4 regions of the Afipia sp. MLSD5-FHT05B12 genome follow, and region 3 is predicted to be linked to each of the others. Evidence: predicted binding sites of a transcription regulator. Region 3 holds the regulator's gene; each other region holds the start of a gene.

Region 1 (6,050 bases), on a different contig from region 3:
CACCCATGATCTCGGTCACGGCGACGTGGTGATCGCCGCCATCACCTCCTGCACCAACACCTCGAATCCGAGCGTGCTGATCGCTGCGGGTCTGCTGGCGCGCAAGGCCGCCGCGAAGGGACTCAAGGCCAAGCCATGGGTGAAGACATCGCTCGCGCCGGGCAGCCAGGTGGTCGCCGAGTATCTGGCGAACTCCGGATTGCAGAAGGATCTCGATGCGGTCGGCTTCAACCTCGTCGGCTTCGGCTGCACCACCTGCATCGGCAACTCCGGTCCGCTGCCGGAAGAGATTTCCAGGTCGATCAACGAAAACGGCATCGTCGCAGCCGCCGTGCTGTCGGGCAACCGCAACTTTGAAGGCCGCGTCTCGCCTGACGTGCAAGCAAACTATCTCGCCTCGCCGCCGCTCGTGGTTGCACACGCGCTGGCCGGCACCGTGACGAAGAACCTCGATGTCGAGCCGATCGGCACGGGCAAGGACGGCAAGCCGGTTTATCTCAAGGACATCTGGCCGACCTCGGCCGAGATCAACGCTTTCATCAAGAAGTACGTCACCTCGACGATCTTCAAGAAGAAGTACGCCGACGTGTTCAAGGGCGACACCAACTGGCGCAAGATCAAGACCGTGACCAGTGACACCTACGCCTGGAACATGAGCTCGACTTACGTGCAGAACCCGCCGTATTTCGAAGGCATGAAGATGGAGCCCGAGCCCATCAAGGACGTGCTCGATGCGCGCATCCTGGCGATGTTCGGTGACAAGATCACCACCGACCACATCTCGCCGGCCGGTTCGATCAAGCTGACCTCGCCCGCGGGCAAGTATCTGTCCGAGCATCAGGTGCGGCCCGCCGACTTCAACCAGTACGGCACGCGCCGCGGCAACCATGAAGTGATGATGCGCGGCACCTTCGCCAACATCCGCATCAAGAACTTCATGCTCAAGGGCGCTGACGGCAATATCCCCGAAGGCGGCCTCACCAGGCACTGGCCCGACGGCGAGCAGATGTCGATCTACGACGCCGCGATGAAGTATCAGGCCGAGCAGGTGCCTCTGGTGGTGTTCGCCGGTGCCGAATACGGCAACGGCTCGTCGCGCGACTGGGCAGCCAAGGGCACGCGCCTGCTTGGCGTGCGCGCCGTGATCACCCAGAGCTTCGAGCGCATCCATCGCTCGAACCTTGTCGGTATGGGCGTGCTTCCGCTGACGTTCGAGGATGGTGAGTCGTGGCAGTCGATCGGTCTGAAGGGCGACGAGAAGGTCACGATTCGCGGCCTTCAGGGTGATCTCAAGCCGCGCCAGAAGTTAACGGCGGAGATCGTGTCTTCGGACGGCTCGCTGAAGCGGGTGTCGCTGCTTTGCCGGATCGACACGCTCGATGAGCTTGAATACTACCGGAATGGCGGCATTCTTCACTATGTGCTGCGCAATCTGGCCGCTTAACGCGTGCCAGTCGCCAAAAACGCATCCGTGAACAGCCTCACCGCGAAGTGAGTAGCGAGCTACCAGAGGGCGGCCTATCAAGGGGCCGCCTTCCGGCTGATGGGGGCATCATGCTTCCGAGGGATTGACGGCATGTCTGATTTGCCAGAACCGAAAACGGCGGCAGCCGGCGCGATGGTGTCGCGCCTGTCGCGAACGCTTGGTGTCTGCGCAATCTTCACCGTGGTGACGCCGGTTTGTGCCGATCCGCGCGCCGTGGTCGAACTCTTCACCTCGCAAGGCTGTTCGTCGTGTCCGCCCGCGGACAAGATTCTCGGCGAACTGGCGCAGGATAAATCCGTGATCGCGCTGAGCCTGCCGATCGACTACTGGGACTATCTCGGCTGGAAGGACACGCTGGCGGACTCGCGGTTCAGCGCGCGTCAGAAAGCATATTCGCACGCGCGCGGCGACCGCGGCGTCTACACCCCGCAGGCTGTTGTCAACGGCACGACGAATGTTCTTGGCAGCGATCGCGCCGGAATCGAGAACGCGGCCAAGCGGACGCAGAACAACGACGGTGTGATGTCGGTGCCGGTCGCGATGACGCAGGCCGATGGCCAGATCAAGGTATCGGTGGCGGAAGCCAGCGGCAGGAGCGGCGAGATCTGGATCTGCGCCGTGTCGAAAGCGGTTCCGATCACCATCTCGCGCGGCGAGAATCGCGGGCAGCAGATCACGTATCACAACGTGGTGCGTAACGTGCTGAAGGTCGGAGACTGGAACGGCAAGGCCGGGAGCTGGTCCGTGCCGCTTGAAAATATCACGCGTGATGGCGTCGATGCCGCGGCGGTCTACGTTCAGGACGGCAATCGCGACAGGCCCGGCCCGATGCTCGGTGCGGCCTTTACCTCGCTGAACTGATTCAAAAAAAATCGGAATGCGCGCCGCCGGCGATTGCTCGCCGCCGCACAGCCACGAGCCCTCCGCTCTCAACGCGAAGCTTTCCAGAACAAAAAAGGCCAGCTCGCGCTGGCCGGAGAATTGGGGGTCTGACTTTACTGCGAGGAGTTAGACCCGATCCTGACGGCCCCGGGGGGCTGGGGGCTGAGGAATCCGGTGCCGAAAGGACCGGGTCAACGCAGTTTCCTCTTGATCGCAGTCCAGCACGGCGGGGGATTGACCGAAATCAGGCGGCATTATGATTTGCCTAACGTCCACGTGAAGCTTTTGCCCGAGAATCCGGCAGCGGATGTTCCTGAAATCATGCTTGCAGGCGTGGCCGGACGGGGCGATCATGTCACCTGCGTGACAGGAGGCGCCGATGAATTCAATGTCGGGCGATATCGATCCAAGCGAGAGCAGGGGGCTGGAACGCAGCACTGCGCCGCTCCCGCCCCAGACCGTAGCGTTCAATCGCGTCGAACTTAATCGCATCCTCAATCTTTACGGACGCATGGTCGCCGCCGGTGAGTGGCGCGACTACGCTATCGATTTTCTGAAAGACCGTGCGGTGTTTTCGATTTTTCGCCGCGCGTCGGAAGTCCCGATCTACCGGATCGAAAAGGACCCGCGGCTCGCCCGCAAGCAGGGCGCCTACAGCGTGATCGCCGCCAGCGGACAGATCCTTCGCCGCGGCCATGAGCTTGATCGCGTCCTGCTGGTGATCGATCGCAAGCTCGCGCTGGTGTAGCCGGTCCGCGTTTTATGTCTTGCTGAACTGGTCGTAGGCGCGCAGCGCATCGGCGGCGTACATCAGCGCCGGGCCGCCTCCCATGTAAACGCACATTGCCATCACCTCGGCGACTTCCTCGCGCGTCGCCCCCAGTTCCTTCAGCGCCTTGGCATGAAAGCCGATGCAGCCGTCACAGTGCTGGGTCACGCCGATCGCCAGCGCGATCATTTCCTTGGTCTTCTTGTCGAGCTGTCCGTCCGCGCTGGCGCCTTTCGACAGCCCGTAGAAACCCTTCATGGCATCCGGGACGAGTTTCCCCAGCTCCCGCGTAAACTCGGAAATATCCCGGGTGATTTCCTGATAATCCTTTGCCACCGCTGTCATTCCTTGCATGATTTTCATTTCATATATATATGATATTAGAAAAATATAATATGTAAAGGGGCTGTCATGGGGCTGACGGACGAAATGCCGGCGAAGGCCGACGCGGCGGCCGATTTCCTGAAGGGACTGGCCAGTCCGCACCGGCTGCTGATTCTCTGCGAGCTTGCTGATGGCGAGCGCAACGTCAGCGATCTGATCGCGGCGACAGGCATCGCCCAGACCTCCATGTCGCAGCATCTCGCGAAGCTGAAGGCCGCAGGCATCGTCGATGTGAGGCGCGAGCACCGCAATCTGTTTTATTTCATCGGCAGTGCGGTGGTGCGCGATGTGATGGCCATTCTCTACGGCCATTTCTGCAAGAAGGGTTGATCGTCAGCGCGGCGTGCTGCGTCCGCCTTCACCCAACGCGCGCTGCATCATCACCGTGTCGAGCCAGCGGCCGAACTTGAATCCGACGCTGGGGTGCGTGCCGATCATCTCAAAGCCCGCGCGGGCATGGACGCCGATCGAAGCGGCGTTGGCGGTGTCCCCGATCACCGCGATCATCTGCCGGTAGCCGCGCGCCTCGCATTGCGCGATCAGTTCGGTGACCAGGGCGAGGCCGATCCCGCGCCGGTGGCTGGCGGGCGAGAGATAGACCGAATTCTCCACGGTGAAGCGATAGGCGGGCCGGGGACGATAAGGTCCGGCATAGGCGTAGCCGGTGACGCGGCCATTCTCCTCGGCGACAAGATAGGGAAAATTGCCGGCATGCAGCGCCTCGAATCGCCGCCTCATTTCCCCGGCGTCCGGCGCTTCAAGCTCGAACGTCGCAGTGCCATGCCTGACCGCCTCGGCATAAATCTCGGTGATGGCGGGAATATCCGCCGGGGTGGCGGGCCGGATGTGAACCTGGGGCATTGGAGAATTCCTGACTTGTCCCGGACGCGATGCAGCGCGTAGCGGTGCATCGCCGAACCGGGACCGTCAAGCGCTGGAACGGTCCCGGTTCAGCAGCGCACCACGTTGTGCTGCGCTGCGCCCGGGACACTGCCGATCAAGCCCGTCCGGTTACGATGCGAGCCGGCCACTGAGCAAAACAAAAGCCCCGGCTTTTGGCCGGGGCTTTCAAGAGTTCAGCGATTAGCCACGATCAGTCTAGTCGCGCTGTCCGAGCAACTGCAGCAGCAGTGTGAACAGGTTGATGAAGTTCAGGTAGAGGGACAGTGCGCCGGTGATCGCTGCGCGCTCTGCCACATCGCCGCCCTGGCTGGCATAGCCATAGATGTAATCGTTCTTCAGGCGCTGGGTGTCCCAGGCGGTGAGGCCGGCGAACACCAGCACGCCGATCACCGAGACGATGAACTGCAACATCGTGCTTGCGATGAACAGGTTCACCAGGCTCGCGAGGATGATGCCGAACAGGCCCATCATCAGGAACGATCCCATCCCGGTCATGTCACGCTTGGTTGTGTAGCCGTAAAGGCTCAGCGCACCGAACGAGGCAGCCGTGATGAAGAACACCCGCACGATCGAGGTGTGGGTATAGACCAGGAAGATCGACGACAGCGAGATACCCATCAGCGCCGCGAATACCCAGAACAGAAGCTGCGCGGTGGCGGGCTTCAGGCGGTTGATGCCGAACGAAATGGCGAACACCATCACGAGAGGCGCGAGGATGAACACCCACTTCAGCGGGCTGACGAACATCGCGACGCCGAACGACGTCAGATACTGCTTGCCGATGCGGCCGGCGGCGGCGGTGGCGTCGGGCGTCACGGCGCCCATGTAGACGCCCAGCGCCGCGAGGCCGGTGATGGCCAGGCCGATTGCCATGTAGTTGTAGATCTTAAGCATGTACGAGCGCAGACCGGCATCGACGGTCGCGGCGTCAACGCGCCCGGCGGCCCGGCCGAAAGGTGACGTATAGTTGCGGTCCAAGTCCGACATGGTCGAAACCCCGTGTTTGTCTGGCGAAAGCGAAGGGTCTGCGCCGCCAGCTATAAGTTCTTCCCAGAACCCCGATGATGAGTCCATCCCTTGATGGCATCAATTCGGATTCTGAACCCGCTCGGTATGTGGGAAACTAACACACTCGACGCAAGCAGGGGCGCGCGGCTGAATGTCGCAAAACCCGCTACTTCGCTGCTACAAATTGTCATAAGTTACGGAGCACGGTAGCGGGTTTTTGGTTAAGCGCGAGTAATGTTCCCGCCAGCCCGAGCCCGACCGTAACGGCGAGTGCCGCCAGCACGACAAGGGCGGCGCTGCCCGCCTGCCAGACGAAGCTCAGGGTCATCAGCCGGGTCACGATCTGCCATGCGGCGATCGATCCGGCCGCCACTCCGAACACGGCCGTGGCCAGGCCGATCAGCAGATACTCCAGCGCATAGGCGCCGAGCAACCGTGCCCGGGTCGCGCCGAGGGTCTTGAGAATCACCGCGTCATAGACCCGGTGCCGATGCCCCGCGGCGAGCGCGCCGCCCAGCACGAGGATGGCCGACACCAGGGTCACCGAGCTGGCGCCCCGGATCGCCAGCACGAGATTGGTCACGACCTTTCCGATCGAATCGAGCGCCTCGCGCACCC
Region 2 (6,050 bases), on a different contig from region 3:
CGGGGGAGAGCAACCGCCTCAAGCAGGTATGTCACACAACTGTAGGAAACCCACGCTAGCGAGAGGGGAGCATACTTGGACGGAGTCGGCGCATGCTTGAGGTGGACGGATTAACGTGCCGGTTCGGCGCGAAGACGGCCGTCGATAATGCGTCTTTCTCGATTGAACCTGGCCGTTTTGTCGGTGTGATCGGCCGGTCTGGTGCCGGAAAATCGACGCTGCTGCGGATGATCAACCGGCTTGAGAAGCCGACCGGCGGGCGAATCCTGTTCGAAGGTGTAGATGTGACTGCCTTGCAGGGCCGCGATTTGCGCCGCTGGCGCGCGCGTTCGGCAATGATCTTTCAGCAATTCAATCTGGTCGGGCGGCTTGATGTTCTGACCAACGTCCTGATGGGGCGCCTCGCAGGCGTACCCCAGTGGCGGTCGTTGATCCAGCTTTGGCCGCAGGACGACAAGGCGATTGCTATTTCCGCTCTCGAGCAGTTCGATATGATGCCGATGGCCGCGCAGCGCGCCGACCAGCTTTCTGGCGGTCAGCAGCAGCGTGTGGCGATCGCCCGTGCGCTGGTTCAGCAACCCGATATTATTCTGGCGGATGAGCCGATTGCGTCGCTAGATCCGCGCAACACCCGCATCGTGATGGATGCGCTGCTGCGCATCAACAAGCATTTCGGCATCACGGTGATCTGCAATCTCCACTCGCTCGATTTGGCGCGGACATACTGCGACCGCCTGATCGGCATGTCTGCGGGCCGTATCGTGTTCGACGGCGCCCCAGCGGCACTCACCGACACGATCGCGCGCGAACTCTACGATCTCGAAGCTGGCGAAGTGATGGACGAGACCCCGGACTTTGTGCCCGGAACACTGGCACCGGCTTTTGAAACTGCCGCGGTTGCATAATCGTGCCGATGTCGTGAAGCGGTCTTTGGATTGCGTCATGCTTTGAGTCATCACATTCGACCCTGAACCCTACGATAACCGACCACAGAGGACATCATGATCAATCGCCGTATCGTTATTGCGGGCGCTGCCGCGCTCGCTTTAAGCGCCACTGCTGCTTCCGCTCAGGACTGGAAGGCCAGGTATTCCGAACTCACTTTCGCGGTTGTCCCCGCCGAGAACGCGTCCGGCGTCACTGAGCGCTGGGCGCCGTTCATTTCTTATCTGAGCAAGGAACTTGGCGTGAAGGTGAACCTTCGCATCGCCAATGATTATGCAGCGGTCATTGAGGGTCAACGCACCGGAACCATCCACATTGCGAGCTACGGTTCGGCGGCGTTCGCCCGCGCGCGCCTCACCGGGGTCAAGACCGATGCGTTTGCGCACGACCGCAACATCGACGGTACCACCGGCTACTATTCGATGTTCTTCGTTCTGGCGAAGGGGCCTTACAAGAATATCGACGATCTCAAGGGTAAGAACCTCGGCTTGGTCGATCCGAATTCGACCTCCGGCAACAATGTTCCGCGCTTTGAACTGAACAAGATGCAGATCACCGACGCGGAATCGTATTTCGGCAAGGTGGTGTTCACCGGTAGCCATGAAAATGCACTGCTGGCGCTTTCGCAGGGGACGGTCGATGTCGCCGCCAACCAGTGGACCGCTGATAACGACTCGACCCTCTCCCAGATGCTGATCAAGGGCATGCTAAAGAATGCGGACGGCTCGGCGATGAAGAAGGAAGATTTCCGCATCGTCCAAAAATCGGCGCCGATCCTGAACGGCCCATATGCGATTCTGGCCGATATGCCGGCTGATCTGAAGGCGAACATCGAGAAGGCCTTCTTCGAAGCGCCCGCCAAGGATAAGGTGGCTTTCGACAGGCTGTCCGACGGACAGAAGAAGGACTTCGCCCCGGCCACGACCAAGGATTGGGATGGCATGATCGAACTGATCAAGTTCGTCGACAGTCTTCGCAAGAAGAAGGCATCCTGACTGACGAAGGGCCGGACAGATTGCCTATTCGGCCCTTCTTCTTTCGCTCATAGAGCAGTTTCATTTTGACAATCAGTCTTTCCAGCTATCCGCCCCAGCAGATCGCGGCGCTCCAGGCTGCGTATGACGGCGCTATCTCTCGCAAGCGTCTGCGCTTTGTGGCGGGTCTTGTCGTATTTGTCGCACTACTGATCGTTGCGGGTTTTGGCGCCGAGGTGGCGCCGAAGACATTCATCGAGAAGATCGGAAACTTTGTTGGTTACTTCGACCGCATTCTGAACCTCGACACAGGCCAGCGGGTCTGGACCGATCCTGCCGAATGGTTCTGGGGCTGGCAAAAATGGCTTAAGCTGCTCGCAGAAACGCTGCTGCTGAGCTATGTAGGCACCACCATTGGCGCACTGGGCGCATTTGTCCTCAACTTCCTCGCTGCCGCCAACCTGTCGCCGCATCCGGTTCTGCGGTTTGTTGTGCGTAGGTCGCTGGAATTCTGCCGCACGGTTCCCAGTATCGTGTTTGCGCTGATCTTCGTGATCGCCTTTGGTCTTGGGCCGATGGCCGGCGTACTAGCCATCGCGATTCATTCGATAGGCGCGCTGGGCAAGCTCTATTCCGAGCAGGCCGAAAATATCGACATGAAGCCGCTTGAGGGTGTCCGCTCCACCGGTGCGAGCTGGATGTCTGCCGTTCGGTTTGCCGTGTTGCCGCAAGTAATGCCGGGGTTTGCGAGCTACACATTGCTGCGGTTCGAAATTAACGTGCGCGAGGCGTCTGTGATGGGCTTTGTCGGTGCCGGTGGCATCGGTCAGGAGCTGGTCGCGGCGGTGCGCAAGTTCTTTTACTCCGACGTCAGTGCCATTCTGCTGATGGTCATCGTCACCGTGTTCGTCATCGATATCTGCACTGGTTGGCTGCGCGGGCGGCTGTTCGGATCGGAGCAGCGCGCATGACACCGGCGGCCAGAGATCCGAAGGAGCTTGCGATTCAATATCCGGACCTTTTCCGGGGATCGCATACCGCCCGCCTGAAGATGCTCGCCGTCGGGTTGGCTGCTATCGCGCTGTTTTTCTTCGGCTGCTGGTATCTTGAATTTTCGATTGACCGCCTGGTTACGGGCTTCAGGCAACTTGGCTGGTTCGTCACACTGATGATCCCTCCGGATCCCGGTACGTCGTTTCCCACCTATCTCGTGGCGATGGGGGAAACGCTGTCGATCGCTTTTCTGGGATCGCTGCTGGCGGCGATATTAGCGCTGCCGGTCAGCCTGCTGGCGGCGCGGAACATCATTCCGTCCATTTTCCTTCGTTTTCCGGTTCGCCGCTTTCTGGATTCGGTCCGCGGCGTCGATACACTGATCTGGGCGCTGGTCTGGATCAATGTGGTGGGACTCGGACCGTTCGCCGGTGTACTGGCGATTGCGACCTCGGATTTTGGCGCGTTCGGAAAGCTTTTCTCCGAGGCTATCGAAGGTGCGGACCGCAAGCAGGTCGAGGGCATTCGCGCAGCGGGCGGCAGCAAACTACAGGAAATTCGTTTCGGCCTGATGCCGCAGGTTCTTCCTGTCCTAGCGGGCCAAATTCTCTACTTCATTGAATCCAATACGCGCTCGGCCACCATCATCGGCATTGTCGGCGCTGGTGGCATCGGGTTGCAACTGGCCGAACAAATCCGCGTGCTGGAATGGCAGAAGGTCTCGGCCTTGATCCTGATGATCTTGGCGGCGGTCGCGGTGATTGATTTGATCTCAAACCGGCTGCGCTTTGCGATCATTGGCCGCGCCGGTGAAGCGCATCACTGACTTTTATGCCTCATTTATTCTCGATCACGAACTGGACGCGCTCCGCCGCAAAGCGTGCGCGAGTGGTGAGCAGGGGCGTTCCGTTCGGCTCCGCATCCAGGCTATCAGCGACCAGCACGGGGCGGCCAAGGGCGAGATCAAGCCGGGTCGCATCGGCTGCGTCGGCGATGGAGGCTGAGACGTTGGTCCATTCGCGGCGGTAGTCGCGCACGCCAAAATGTGCGAGTAGCTTGGTCATTGAGCGGGTCTTCTCATAGACCAGCCCCCCGTCGGTGAAACGGTTCGCATCCAGCCAGGTGGTTCCGAGGCATATTGGAATGCGGTTCGCCATCCGCAAAGCGTCAATCCGAAGCAACGGCGCATCCGTCTTCAGCCCGAGCCGCTTGGCCAGGTCTCGTGTCGCCGGTTCGACCGACGCGCTCAGTAACTGACCACTGGCCTCAAGGCCGCCAGCACCGACAATCTCAGAGAAGCGTGTACGCGAGCGTAGTGGGTAAGCGATGCGTGGCGCTTCGACGTAAGTGCCGCTGCCGCGCTCTGCACGAACCAGTCCGCGTTCGGCCAGCGCCGCCAGCGCGCGCCGCACCGTATGGCGGTTAACGCGATGGATCTCCGCAATTTCCAGCTCACCGGGCAGGCGCGTATCGCGGGCATAGGTTCCGTCGGCGATAGATTGCTCGATGGAATCCGCGACACGGCGCCATAACGCAACACCTGTGGCAGTTTCTCCCGACAGACTCATGGCCGCGACAGCATGGTTGGGCGGCCAATTCCAGGCGCTGTGAAAATCATGTCGACGTCACCAGTTTGTCATGGCGCTGCGTTACGAAGTTGTCTACTAACATAGACAACTTGGAATCGGCAAGCTGGACATGATTCAACCACACGCCACATCGCAAATCGGCCGTCGCGACGCGATGTCCGTGCTCGCGCACGCCCCGACGGAGCGGATTCTGGCCTGTTTCGAAGCGCTCGATGTTCCGTCTTATGAGATGGCCCGGCAACCCGAGAGCGGACTTGTCATGATTCAAGGGCGGATCGGCGGTGACGGCGCGCCGTTCAACCTCGGCGAGGCTAGTGTTTCCCGCGCGGCGGTGCGACTGGCCTCCGGTGAACTTGGCTTCGGCTATGTGCTGGGGCGGGACGGCGAGAAGGCGCGGCTGATCGCCCTGTGCGATGCGCTCATCCAGAACAGCGGCCTCAAGGCCGACGTCGAACAAAAGGTCATTGCGCCGTTGCGTCGTGAACTTGAAGGCGCACGATCCCGGCAGGCGGCAGAGACAGCGGCGACGCGGGTCGATTTCTTCACCTTGGTGAGAGGAGAGGGTTGATGATGACACTTCGCGCCAGCCTTGGGTCCACCGATGGCTTTGCAGATCCGGTGCAATCGTCGCAATCTGTATTCCGCAGCGTGATGAATGCGCTGGCGCATCCCGGCTCGGTTCAAACCGTAGCCGAGGCAGTTCATGCACCGTCGCCCATGATGGCTGCCACTGCCGCCGTCTCGTTGGCCCTGTTCGACCACGACACGCTGATCTGGATTGATGATCGCTTTTCAGCCGAACCCGCGATGGATGCATGGCTGCGGTTTCAGACAGGTGCCCCGCTGACAGGCGATGCATCCCGCGCCGCGTTCGCCCTGATACAGGATGGTACGGCATTGCAGGATTTCAAGAAATTTGCGCTCGGGACGCCGGAATACCCTGATCGTTCAACCACGCTGGTGATTCAGGTCGATACGTTGACGGAAGGATCGGAACTGATCCTGAGCGGTCCTGGTATTCGTGGCACGTCCACATTGCGCGCGGGCACTCTGCCTTTCGATTTCGTCGCGCGCATGCAGGCCAACCACGCGCTGTTTCCGCGCGGTGTTGATCTGCTGCTGGTGTGCGGAGCTGAGCTGGTGGCGCTGCCGCGTAGTACGCACGTTGCTACGATGGAGGCCTGATCCATGTACGTTGCTGTCAAGGGTGGTGAACGCGCCATTGAGAATGCACACCGGCTGCTTGCGCATGAGCGTCGCGGTGATCCGGCTATTCTTGATCTTTCGCTAGAGCAGATTTCCGGGCAGCTATCGCTGGCGGTCGATCGGGTGATGACCGAAGGCTCGCTTTACGATCGCGAACTTGCCGCGCTGGCGATCAAGCAGGCGCGGGGAGATATGATTGAGGCGATCTTCTTGCTGCGTGCTTTCCGCGCGACGCTACCGCGTTTTGGTGCGACCGAGCCGCTCGACACCGCGAACATGCAGGTGCGCCGCCGGATCTCGTCGACGTTCAAGGATGTGCCCGGTGGGCAGATCCTGGGGCCGA
Region 3 (6,050 bases):
GTCCGGCAGCACAGCCCTCAAACCGACAGCAATGTCTTCGATCTTTCCGTAACGGCTGCTGGCTTGGCCACCGCCTCGGCATGCGAGCCAGCCACCAACAGTGGAAATTTCGATTGACTGCGGCAAGTGACCGCTTGTGTATCCGGCCTCATTAAGTTGACGTTCGAACTCGGCACCATTCATGCCTGCCTGCACGGTCACAACCGCATCGGTCGGATTGATCGAAACGATTTTGTCGAGCCGGCGCGTGTCCAGCATGATTTCGCCGCCGAGCGGAATCGCGCCGCCCAGAACTCCCGAGCCGTTACCATAAGGAATAATCGGAACGTTACGCGCCTTCGCAAGCTGAACGATGCGAATAACCTCATCCTCGTTCGCTGGACGCACAACAAGACGCGGCACCGCGCCCGCAAGTGCGCCGGCGCGCTCACGGAAAACCGCAAACGGCAGGCGATCACGCGCATAGCCGAGGCGCTGCTCGAATGATGCCAGAACGTTGGCGTTGCCTACGATTGCGCCGAAAGCGGAGACGAGGCTTTCATCGACATGATCGGTTTCACGCACGGCAGCGATGGTGGTTGCAGTCATGACAGGCCCTTTTCAGAGGCCGAATTCGCCACGCTCACTCGGCGCACTCCCCTGATCGCATTGCATTTTCTGACGATTGAACAAGTGGCTTGCACAATCGTTTGTTCAAACGTCGTACAAACCGCCCCTGCGGTCAAGTGAAAATTTAGCGCGGGGCTGGGCCTGTGGAAGCGCGGATGACAAGACCGTCCGGCGCCAGCGGCGCGACGGGTTGCGGCGTACCGCCGTTCAAAAGGTCGATCAGAAGGTCGGACGCAATTTCGCCCATCAATTCCGTGGGCATCTTCACCGATGTCAGCTGCGGATAGAGCATTGTCGCGACCGGCGCATCGTGCAGACCCACCACCGACACGTCGCGCGGAATTTGCAGACCCGCCTCATGCAACACAGCCATCGCACCTGCCGCGGTCACCAGCGTGGCGCCCAGAACAGCCGTCGGCTTCAGTGCAAGAAGACTGCGCATCGCATCCGCCCCGCCCTCCGCCGTGTATCCGGCGACAGCGACCAGCTTCGGATCGAACGGAATACCGTGCCGCTTCAGTCCATCGCGATAGCCGGCCAATCGTTCACCAGCATTGAATCCGCCGGGACGGCCCGCGAGATGCGCGATCCGCTTGTGGCCCATCTGCGCCAGATGATCGACGGCAATTGCCGCCGCGGCGCGGCTATCCAGTACGACGCAATAAGAGCTGCCCGACAGTTGCCGGTTGAGCAGCACGAATGGCGTGTGAGTGGATTCAAGTTCCTCACGCAGCAGGCTGTCATCATCAAGGCTTGCGACCAGCAGCCCATCGACACGGTTGCCATGCGACAGTCGATGATAAACGGCGTCGGTCGCGCCTGATTCCCGGTGCGCAATCAGCAACGAATAGCCATGACGCGCCGAAGATTTTTCGGCACCGCGAATGGCGGACGCAAACACCGGATTGTCGAGTTGCGGAACGATAAGGCCGAGTGTCCGGCTGCGCGACGTCCGCAAACTCTGCGCGAGCGTATTTGGTGAATAATCCAGGCTACGAGCGCTTTCGAGAATCCGTTCGCGCGTCTCCGGGCGAATGCGTTGGCTCTCCTCACCGCGCAGCACCCGCGAAGCGGTGGATACGTCGACCCCCGCCATACGCGCAACATCGGCTAATCTTGGCCTCATCGATTCCAACATCCCAAGCGGCGACCAGCGCGGCGAGCGTAGACTTGGAGGCCTGATAAAACAAGCAATCCCCAGGCGCGGACTCGACGCAATCCGACGATCAATGTACAAGGCTTGCGGTCGAAAACTGAATAGGCCGGGTTAAAGCACGGATGCAGCCATGAATGTCACCATCTATCACAACCCGGACTGCGGAACGTCCCGCAACACGCTGGCTATGATCCGGCAAAGCGGCACCGAGCCGACGATCATTGAATATCTGAAGGAACCGCCCACCCGCGCAGAGCTGATCGAGCTTATTGCGGCGATGGGAGTTTCGGTGCGCTCACTTCTGCGCGAGAAAGGCACGCCTTATGCCGAACTTGGACTCGGCGACCCGAGGTGGACAGATAACGAGCTGATCGATCTGATGCTCGTACACCCAATTCTGATCAATCGGCCGATTGTCGTGACATCCAAGGGCGTCAGGCTGTGCCGACCATCGGAGGCTGTGCTCGACGTTCTGCCAAATCCGCACATTGGCAGATTCGTCAAGGAAGACGGCGAAATCATCAACGCGGTCTGACGGCACATCGCTAACCAACACCCCGCGCATGCGAGGTGAAGGTCAGATAGCCCGTGACTCAACCTTGTGACTCAGCCTTGGCGAAACGATCGTCAAGCGCGTAGCCCGCGCCACGGACCGTGCGGATCGGATCCGACTCGCGTCCAAGATTCAGGAGTTTCCTGAGGCGGCCGATATGCACATCCACCGTGCGCTCGTCGATATAAATGTCACGTCCCCACACGCCATCAAGCAGTTGCTCGCGGCTGAACACACGCCCCGGATGTTCCAGAAAGAACTCGAGAAGCCGGTATTCGGTCGGACCGAGATCTATCGGACGCCCGGAACGGGCAACACGCCGGCGGTCCCGGTCAAGCTCGATGTCGCCAAAGGCGAGAACTGTCGCGAGGCGCTCCGGACTGGCGCGGCGCAGCAAGCCTTTTACGCGAGCGAGCAGTTCGGGCACCGAGAACGGCTTGACGATATAATCGTCCGCGCCGGTCGCAAGCCCTCTCACTCTTTCGCTTTCCTCGCCGCGCGCAGTCAGCATGATGATCGGGATTTGCTTGGTTTCGGGACGCGCTCGCAGCCGACGGCACAATTCGATCCCAGATAGGCCCGGAAGCATCCAGTCGAGTACAATAAGATCGGGAACATGCTCCTTGAGCCGCGTATCAGCATCGTCGCCGCGGGCGACCGTTTCGACGTCGTAGCCCTCGGCATCCAGGTTGTAGCGAAGCAGCGTAGTCAACGCCTCTTCGTCCTCGACCACAAGAATTCGGGCGCTCATTTCCAGTCCTTCAGTTCTTCGTACAAATTAACTGCCTGACGCGACCGTTGCAAAGTTCGTCATATCGCCCTTCGGGCGCTGATCGAGCATCTGCTGGCCTTCGATCATGTAGAAAACCGTCTCGGCGATGTTGGTCGCATGGTCGCCGATACGTTCAATATTCTTGGCGCAGAACATCAGGTGAATACAGAAACCGATGTTACGCGGGTCTTCCATCATGTAGGTCAGAAGTTCGCGGAACAGAGAGGTGCAGATCGCATCGACCTCCTCATCCCCCTTCCAGACTATCATCGCGGCCGGCAGATCGTGCGCTGCGTAAGCATCGAGTACCGACTTGACCTGCGACTGCACCAGGTCGGTCATGTGTTCCAGGCCGCGGATCAATTTCAGCGGATGGAAATCACTATCGAGCGCCGCGACGCGTTTGCCGATATTCTTGGACAGGTCGCCGATGCGCTCCAGATCGGTCGCAACCCGCATCGAACTGACGATCTCGCGTAGGTCGACCGCCATCGGCTGGCGGCGAGCGATCGTGAGTACCGCACGCTCTTCGATCAGATGCTGCAACTTGTCGATCTCGAGATCGGCGGCGACAACGCGCTTGCCCAGCGCGACATCGCGCCGGATCAATGCATCGACGGAATCGACGATCTGCCGTTCGGCCAGGCCGCCCATCTCGGCAACAAGCCGGTTTAGCTCCTGAAGGTCTTCGTCGAACGCCTTGGCGGTATGATCTGAACCCATGGTATGTCTCTCCCGCGAATGCGCGTCAGCCGAAGCGGCCGGTGATGTAATCTTGCGTGCGCCGATCGGTTGGCGAGGTGAAGATTTTGTTGGTATCGTCGAACTCAACCAGTTCGCCGAGATACATAAAGGCTGTCTTGTCAGACACACGCGCCGCCTGCTGCATATTATGCGTCACGATGGCGATCGTGTAGTCTTCCTTGAGTTCCTGGATCAGTTCTTCAACCTTGGCGGTCGAAATCGGATCGAGCGCCGAGCAAGGCTCGTCGAACAGGATGACTTCGGGACGAACCGCGACAGTGCGTGCAATGCACAGGCGCTGCTGCTGGCCGCCTGACAGGCTGAGGCCGCTGGCGTTCAGCTTGTCCTTGACCTCGTTCCAGAGCGCGCCGCCCTTCAGCGCGGCCTCGACCCGGCCGTCCATTTCCGACTTCGATATCTTCTCATAGAGTCTGATGCCGAACGCGATGTTCTCATAGATCGTCATCGGGAATGGCGTCGGCTTCTGAAACACCATTCCGATCCGGGCGCGCAGCAGGTTCAAATCGAGCTTCGGATCGAGAATATTGGTCGAATCCAGCATCAATTGACCGACGGCGCGCTGACCGGGATAAAGATCGTACATACGGTTGAAGATGCGCAGCAACGTCGATTTGCCGCAGCCCGACGGACCGATGAAGGCGGTCACTCGGTTCTCGCCGAGAACAAGATTAATGTTCTTCAGAGCATGGTGCTCACCATAGTAGAAGTTCAGGTCACGCGCGGTCACCTTGGGCCGCGCATCAAGCCGGCCGGCACTGCCCGGCACGGGTCCACGGGAAAGATCTACGCTGACAGAAAGCTGTTCGTTCATTTCGATGTCCTCTCGGCGCCGAGAATGCGCGCGCCAACGTTAAGGGCAAGTACGGTCAAGGTGATAAGCAAAGCCCCGGTCCATGCGAGCTGTTTCCAGTAGTCGTAGGGGCTTTGAACGAAGTTGTTGATGGTCACCGGCAGGTTCGCCATCGTCTTGGTCAAATCGAGACTGAAGAACTGGTTGCTCAGCGCCGTAAACAGCAGTGGCGCGGTTTCGCCGGCAACACGCGCTGTCGCCAACAGCACACCCGTGATGAGGCCCGAACGTGCGGCACGATAAGCAATCCGCTTAATGACAAGCGAGCGCGGCAAGCCGAGTGCGGAGGCTGCTTCACGAAGCGGATTGGGCACGAGACCAAGCATGTCCTCGGTGGTACGCACAACAACCGGGATCACGATCACGGCGAGCGCCAGCGTGCCGGCCAGCGCCGAGAAGCCACCCATCGGGACAACGATCGCACCGTACACGAACAGACCAATGATGATCGACGGCGCGCTCAGCAGGATGTCGTTGATGAAGCGGATCACCGACGTCAGGCGGTCATGCTTGCCGTATTCGGCAAGATAGGTGCCCGCGAATAATCCGATCGGAGCGCCGATGCCGACGCCGAGTACCGTCATGATGATCGAGCCGACGATGGCGTTGAGCAACCCACCCTCGGTGGAACCAGGCGGCGGTGTGTTCTCGGTGAAGATGCCAAGATGCAGGCCCGCAAAGCCGTTGTAGAACAGCGTGAACAGGATAAGCGCAAGCCAGGTCACGCCGAAGACGGCTGCCCCAAGGCAGAGGAACCTGATGACGATGTCCCAGCGGCGGCGAGAGGCATAGATCGGGTTCATGGCTCAGTTCCCCGCCTTCTTTTCAAGACGCATCAGCATCAGCCGCGCCGCAGCCAACACGAAGAACGTCAGCACGAACAGCAACAGGCCAAGCAGAATAAGGCCCGACTGATGCAGCCCGTCGCTTTCGGCAAATTCGCTGGCAATAGCCGCTGAAATTGTCGTACCCGGAGCAAAGACCGACGAAGATATCCGGAACGAGTTTCCGATAATAAAGGTCACTGCCATCGTCTCGCCAAGCGCGCGGCCGAGAGCAAGCATGATGCCGCCGATCACGCCGACTTTGGTATAGGGAATGACGACGTTGCGGACGACTTCCCATGTGGTGCAGCCGACGCCGTAGGCCGCTTCCTTCAGAACCGGCGGCACCGTCTTGAACACATCGACAGAAATCGCGGTGATGAACGGGAGCACCATGATCGCCAGAATCAGCGCCGCATTGAAAAGGCTGAGATAGGACGGCGGGCCCGCGAAAATCGTCCCGAGGATCGGTACCCCGTCAAATACCCGGATCATGAAGGGCTGGAATGTATTCGCCAGGA
Region 4 (6,050 bases), on a different contig from region 3:
CGAAACATCCCCAACACATTCTTGCGCGGGCTTTCCTCACGCACGACCTCAACCGTGGAGCGGACAATAATGCTGCGAGCCTTGCGCATCCGATCCCGGCTTCGCCGTTTTGCCCGCCGGCATCCCTGGATCAGCGTCACGATCCGCTCCGTGACGATCTTCTCCGCCGCCTTTGGCGGAGCCTATGGGTTCATTACCGGAAGCCGCAGCGAAACCTACGATCCGCACAGCTTTGCCCTTGGCGCGAGCTTCCTGTTCGCACTGGCCTGCCTGGCGCTTGCGACACTCAGCATGCGGATGCGCTGGCTGCGCAAGAAGATGCGCAAGATCGAACTGCACAATGAAGCGCTGGCCGACCGCAACTGGGAATTGAAGGGCGCCGAGGAGCATGCCCGAAGCCTGTTCGAATCCCAGAGCGATCTGATCGTCCTGCGCGACAGCGACGGCCTGGTCACGTCGGTCAATGACGCCTACTGCGCGCTCGCGCGCAAGCCGCGCGAGGCCTTGATCGGAACGCGCTTCACGTTACCCGTGCTGGAGCAGGGCGCCATCGCGATCGAGCCGAACGGCACGCGGGTTCACGACCAGAAGATCGACAGCGCGATAGGTCCGCGCTGGATCGCATGGCGCGAAGACCTGGTCCGCGGCGACGCCCATCAGCCCGCCGACCTGCAATGTGTCGGCCGCGATGTGACGGACCGCGCCGAGACCGAACGCGCCCTGGCCGAGGCGCGCGACCTCGCCAACTCCGCCAACCGGGCGAAATCGAAATTCCTTGCCATGGCGTCGCACGAGATCCGCACGCCGCTGAACGGCATTATCGGCATGAGCAACCTGCTGCTCGACACCGCATTGACCGCGGAACAGACGACCTACGCGAAGGCCGTGAAGACATCCGGCGACGCCCTGATGGCCCTGATCGACGAACTGCTCGATTTCTCCAAGATCGAAGCGGGCAAGATCGACCTTGAATATCGGCCGTTCGCTCTGGCGGCCATGATCGAGGAGATCGCCGAACTGCTCGCGCCTCGCGCGCAGGCGCGCAAGCTCGAGATCGCATCCTATGTCGATGAGCGGTTGCCGGCGGAAGTCATCGGCGACGCCGCGCGATTGCGGCAGGTGCTGCTCAATCTCGCCGGCAACGCCATCAAGTTCACACCGGCCGGCGGTGTTGCCTTGATCGTGGAGCCGGGAATCTGGCCCGGCGAAATCTCCTTCCTCGTCCGCGACACCGGCATCGGCATTGCGCCGGAAGCGCAGCAGCGAATCTTCCGCGAGTTCGAGCAGGCCTCCGATGGAACTGCGCGCAACTACGGCGGCACCGGCCTCGGTCTCAGCATCAGCGAACGCATCGTCCGGCGTATGGGGGGACAGATCACGCTGGAGAGCACCGAGGGCAACGGCGCGACCTTCGCGTTCTCGATTCCACTTGCCGCGGCGGATCGCGGCGGCAGCTCCGCTTCGCCCTTCCTTGCACCCGATCTGACAGACAAGTCCGTGATGCTGGTTGCGCCGCAGACGATTGAAGCTTCGCTGATCGCGCGGCGGCTGGGACGCTGGGGCGCGCAGACCTGCACAATAGCCGATGCCGACATCGCGCGTGCGTTGCTGCCGGAACGCTCATGGTACGCGGTGCTGGTCGACTGCACGAGCGGCGATCCGCAATTGCAGGATTTCGCCGAGGCAGCCTCACGCCATGCCGCCCATCGGATCGCGATGTTTACGCCATCTGCGCGGCGCGACATCGCGACCGGCGTCATGGCGTTGTTCACCGGGTATCTGGTGAAGCCGCTGCGCGCGACGTCGCTGGCCGCGCGCCTGTCGGCATCCGGCGCCGCGCTGGTGCCGGAAATGCCCGGCGACAACGAGCCTGCGATTGGGCCGCTGGACGTCGTTGCGCCGCAGGCTGTCACGCCGCGCGCGCTATCGATTCTCGTCGCGGAAGACAACGAGATCAATGCGCTCCTGATCCGGTCGCTGCTGACACGCATGGGCCATCGCCCTGTCATCACCACCGACGGCGAACAAGCTCTCGAATCGTGGCTCGCGGCGGACAGCGCAGGTACGCCTTACGATGTGGTGCTGATGGACATCCAGATGCCGAAGCTGGACGGCATCGCAGCGACAAAGCGGATTCGCGCACTTGAGGCGGAACGCAGCCCGCGGCGAACGAAAATCCTTGCGCTGACGGCGAACACCCTGGTGGACGATCGCTATGCCTGCTTCGAGGCAGGCATGGACGGCTTTCTGGTCAAGCCGCTCGATCGCGACAAGCTCATGGATGCGCTGGCCGCCATTCCCGCGGCACGCAGCATCGTCGCCTGACTCCGCCGCGCCGCATGCGCGCCGATGTCATAAATCCGTATCACGACCATGATTATTGATGCCTCAGGGCTGCGCTTGGCGAATCAATGCGCGCGGCCGCGAGGAAGCCATGAGCGGCAACAAACCGGCGCCTGCAAAGCCGGATGCAAATTCCAGACTGTTTGAACGGCAGGCCGTTCGAAGCCCGCTTGAAGCGCTTCGCCAAAATCCGCTGGTTCAAATGCTCCGGCCCGCGCACGCGAAATCGGCCGCAACGACCGCCGCCACCTGGCTGATGCCGGGACTGCGTGGCGAAGCCGTGCCGGAAATGATGCAGCCGGCGCGTCTCGGCAAGATCGGTTCGCTGGAAGTCCGTCTCGCGCAGACCAAGAGCGACGTGAAGCGCGCGCAGAAGCTGCGCTACAAGGTCTTCTATAAAAACGGCTCCGCCATTGCCGACGCCGCGACCATGCTGGCGCAGCGCGACAAGGACGCGTTCGACAAGATCTGCGACCACCTGCTGGTGATCGATCATGCCGCCAAGCCGACGATGAGCGGCAAGCAGCCCGTGGTCGGCACCTATCGCCTGCTGCGCCAGGACGTCGCCGAAAAACACGGCGGCTTCTATACCGGCGACGAGTTCGACATTTCCAACATGATGGAACGGCAATCCGGCCTGAAGTTTCTCGAGCTTGGCCGCTCCTGCGTGCTGCCGCCCTATCGCACCAAGCGAACCGTTGAGCTGTTGTGGCACGGCGTGTGGAGTTATGTGCGCCGGCACAATCTCGATGTGATGATCGGCTGCGCCAGCTTCGAGGGCACCGATCCCGAGCGGCTCGCGTTGCCGCTGTCGTTCCTGCATCACTTCGCGGCGGCACCGGACGGCTGGCGCGCCAGCGCGCATCCATCGCGCCGGGTGGAAATGAACCGCATCGCGAAAGAAAACATCGACACCAGGGCGGCGCTGCGGATGCTGCCGCCGCTGATCAAGGGCTATCTTCGGGTCGGCGCCTTCATTGGCGACGGCGCGGTGATCGACCACCAGTTTGGCACCACGGATGTACTGGTTGTCATGCCGGTGTCGGCCATCTCCGGGCGCTATCTCGATCACTTCGGTGCCGACGCGACGCGGCACGCGGCATGATCCCGAAAAGTGGGAACCGGTTTTCGGAATAGATCATGCCGAAATAAAAGCTGGGCGGCGGACCTGGTGTTGCGCTCTACAGCCGGCGCAGCTGAACATCCTCGATGATGTGGTCGCTGCCCTTCTTCAGGATCAGCGTCGCGCGAGGCCGGGTCGGCAGGATGTTCTCTTCGAGATTGACCAGGTTGATGGTGGTCCAGAGCTCAAGGGCCCGGTCGGTCGCTTCCTTGTCGGACAGTTTCGCATAGCGATTGAAGTAAGACCGTGGATCGCGGAACGCTGTGTCGCGCAGGGTGAGAAAGCGCTCGACATACCACTCGCGCAGGATCGGCTCCTCCGCATCGATATAGACCGAGAAGTCGAAGAAATCCGATACATAGGGAACGGCCTTGCCGTCACGCGGCAGGCGTCCGGTTTGCAGCACATTGACGCCTTCGACGATCAGGATGTCGGGCCGGTCGATTTCGACGCCCTCGTTCGGAATGACGTCGTATGTGAGATGCGAGTAGACCGGCGCGCGCACCGGCCGGCGTCCGGCCTTGATGTCTGACAGGAAACCGAGCAGCGCGGGAAGATCGTAGCTTTCAGGAAAGCCCTTCTTCTGCATCAGGCCTTCGCGTTCCAGAACCTCGTTTGGAAACAGAAAGCCGTCGGTGGTGACAAGATCGACCTTGGGCCGCGGCGACCAGCGCGCGAGCAGCGCCTGCAGCACGCGCGCCGTGGTGGACTTGCCCACCGCCACCGATCCGGCGACGCCGATGATGTAGGGCATCTTGCGGTCCTCGATGCCGAGGAAGTGACGCTGCGCAACGAACAGTCGCTGGGCGGCTGCGACATAGAACGACAGCAGCCGCGACAGCGGCAGATAGATTTCCTCGACCTCCTTGATGTCGAGGCGATCATGCATCGAATGCATCCGCGCGATTTCATCGGCGGTCAGCGTCATCGGCATGTCGTCGCGCAGCGCGGCCCACTGCGCGCGCGAGAAAACGCGGTAGGGATTGTACTGAACCTGGTCGGCTCTCACATCCATGAGCCATTCCCTCCTGCCCGGCGCCCGCGTGTCCCCACGTCTGCCGGAATTTGAACTACTCGCGCTAGTGGTCCGATTCTAACATTCGCATCCCGTTTCGGCAGACATTCTTGCGAATGTTAGAATCGACGGACCACTAGCAATTATAGATTCTAGTGGAGTTTTGGATTTGACATTCGCTTTGCTGAATCCGCCGCCAGCAGGGTGCGAATGTCAAATCCACTCCACTAGCGCGCAGCTTTCTCTTCAAGGCCCGACATCTGGGTTCGCCGCGCCAGCGCGTCCTCGACATCCGTGAAACTGATGCCGCGCGACTTCAGCAGCACCAGAAGATGGAAGACGAGATCGGCACTCTCGGCGATCAGATGATCGCGATTGTTTTCAATGGCGGCGATCACGGTTTCCACCGCCTCCTCGCCCAGCTTCTTGGCGCAGTGATCCGGGCCCTTGTCCAGCAGCTTGCGGGTATAGGACGCATCGCCGCCCGACGCCGCGCGGGCATCGATGGTGGCTGCCAGATCATGGATCGTAAAACGGCTCATAAAGCGCCTTCTATCACTTCCGTACCCCGGTAGGGAGGACAAAGAGTTGATCGGATTCAGGTATTTGGCATACGGCGGCGCTCATGGGTCAAGCCGCATCGGCAATCCCGCGCGAACCATGTGGTCCTTGGCCTGGCGGATGGTGAATTCTCCGAAGTGGAAAATCGAAGCCGCCAGCACGGCGGTGGCGTGTCCCTCGCGGATGCCCGCGACCAGATGATCGAGGTTGCCGACACCGCCCGAGGCGATGACCGGAACCTTGACGCTGTCGGCAATGGCGCGGGTCAGATGGATATCGAAACCCTGCCGGGTGCCGTCGCGGTCCATCGAGGTCAGCAGGATCTCTCCCGCGCCCAGCGAGACCACCTCCTGCGCGTATTCGATCGCGTCGATGCCGGTCGACTTGCGGCCGCCATGGGTGAAAATCTCCCATCGGTCGGAGCCGGTGCGCTTGGCGTCGATGGCGACGACGATGCACTGGTCGCCGAACTTCTCCGCGGCTTCCTTGACGAATTCGCGCCGGGCAACCGCCGCCGAATTGATCGATACCTTGTCGGCGCCATACGTCAGAAGCGTGCGGATGTCGTCCACGGTGCGCACGCCGCCGCCGACGGTCAGCGGCATAAAGCAGGCTTCCGCCGTCCGCCGCACCACATCGAGAATGGTGCCGCGGTTCTCATGCGTCGCGGTGATGTCGAGAAAACAAAGCTCATCGGCGCCGGCCGCGTCATAGGCAATCGCGGCCTCGACCGGATCGCCCGCATCGCGCAGATCGACGAAATTGACACCCTTGACGACACGGCCGTCTTTGACGTCGAGACAGGGGATCACGCGAACCTTGAACATCGTTGCCTGCCCTTAAGCCGCCGCCCGCGCGTTGCGGATCAGCGTCAATGCCTCGGCCGGATCGAGGCGGCCGTCGTACAGCGCGCGACCCGAGATCGCGCCTTCCAGCTTTCTGGCGCGGGGCTCGAGCAGCGCTTTCACATCGGCGATCGACGCGAAACCGCCCGATGCAATCACCGGA

What was found. The regulator PhoB, encoded in region 3, activates phosphate uptake and scavenging genes when phosphate is short. The targets are predictions, from matches to a motif close to TGTCATNNANCTGTCAT.
Region 1: a site for PhoB is predicted at 2,721-2,737, ahead of AC1Q6J_RS07625 (DUF2794 domain-containing protein). Genes of this name have one in related genera too.
Region 2: a site for PhoB is predicted at 4,536-4,552, ahead of phnF (phosphonate metabolism transcriptional regulator PhnF). Genes of this name have one in related genera too.
Region 4: a site for PhoB is predicted at 2,351-2,367, ahead of olsB (l-ornithine N(alpha)-acyltransferase). Genes of this name have one in related genera too.

What each region holds. Positions count from the first base shown of each region.
Region 1 covers NZ_JBXAFS010000004.1:103,402-109,451, forward strand. The annotation lists gene acnA (aconitate hydratase AcnA) at 1-1,444, shown strand, start outside; gene AC1Q6J_RS07620 (DUF1223 domain-containing protein) at 1,577-2,347, shown strand; gene AC1Q6J_RS07625 (DUF2794 domain-containing protein) at 2,748-3,116, shown strand; gene AC1Q6J_RS07630 (carboxymuconolactone decarboxylase family protein) at 3,129-3,473, opposite strand; gene AC1Q6J_RS07635 (ArsR/SmtB family transcription factor) at 3,549-3,851, shown strand; gene AC1Q6J_RS07640 (GNAT family N-acetyltransferase) at 3,855-4,382, opposite strand; gene AC1Q6J_RS07645 (Bax inhibitor-1/YccA family protein) at 4,620-5,411, opposite strand; gene AC1Q6J_RS07650 (ABC transporter permease) at 5,620-6,050, opposite strand, start outside.
Region 2 covers NZ_JBXAFS010000012.1:76,211-82,260, forward strand. The annotation lists gene phnC (phosphonate ABC transporter ATP-binding protein) at 93-905, shown strand; gene phnD (phosphonate ABC transporter substrate-binding protein) at 1,002-1,940, shown strand; gene phnE (phosphonate ABC transporter, permease protein PhnE) at 2,006-2,890, shown strand; gene phnE (phosphonate ABC transporter, permease protein PhnE) at 2,887-3,738, shown strand; gene phnF (phosphonate metabolism transcriptional regulator PhnF) at 3,749-4,480, opposite strand; gene phnG (phosphonate C-P lyase system protein PhnG) at 4,611-5,069, shown strand; gene phnH (phosphonate C-P lyase system protein PhnH) at 5,069-5,686, shown strand; gene AC1Q6J_RS16185 (carbon-phosphorus lyase complex subunit) at 5,690-6,050, shown strand, end outside.
Region 3 covers NZ_JBXAFS010000001.1:214,039-220,088, reverse strand. The annotation lists gene AC1Q6J_RS00915 (FAD-binding oxidoreductase) at 1-588, opposite strand, end outside; gene AC1Q6J_RS00910 (LacI family DNA-binding transcriptional regulator) at 734-1,735, opposite strand; gene arsC (arsenate reductase (glutaredoxin)) at 1,896-2,300, shown strand; gene phoB (phosphate regulon transcriptional regulator PhoB) at 2,359-3,069, opposite strand; gene phoU (phosphate signaling complex protein PhoU) at 3,097-3,813, opposite strand; gene pstB (phosphate ABC transporter ATP-binding protein PstB) at 3,839-4,666, opposite strand; gene pstA (phosphate ABC transporter permease PstA) at 4,663-5,508, opposite strand; gene pstC (phosphate ABC transporter permease subunit PstC) at 5,512-6,050, opposite strand, start outside.
Region 4 covers NZ_JBXAFS010000004.1:21,907-27,956, reverse strand. The annotation lists gene AC1Q6J_RS07210 (ATP-binding protein) at 70-2,325, shown strand; gene olsB (l-ornithine N(alpha)-acyltransferase) at 2,435-3,448, shown strand; gene coaA (type I pantothenate kinase) at 3,525-4,481, opposite strand; gene AC1Q6J_RS07195 (phosphoribosyl-ATP diphosphatase) at 4,709-5,023, opposite strand; gene hisF (imidazole glycerol phosphate synthase subunit HisF) at 5,105-5,869, opposite strand; gene hisA (1-(5-phosphoribosyl)-5-[(5-phosphoribosylamino)methylideneamino]imidazole-4-carboxamide isomerase) at 5,882-6,050, opposite strand, start outside.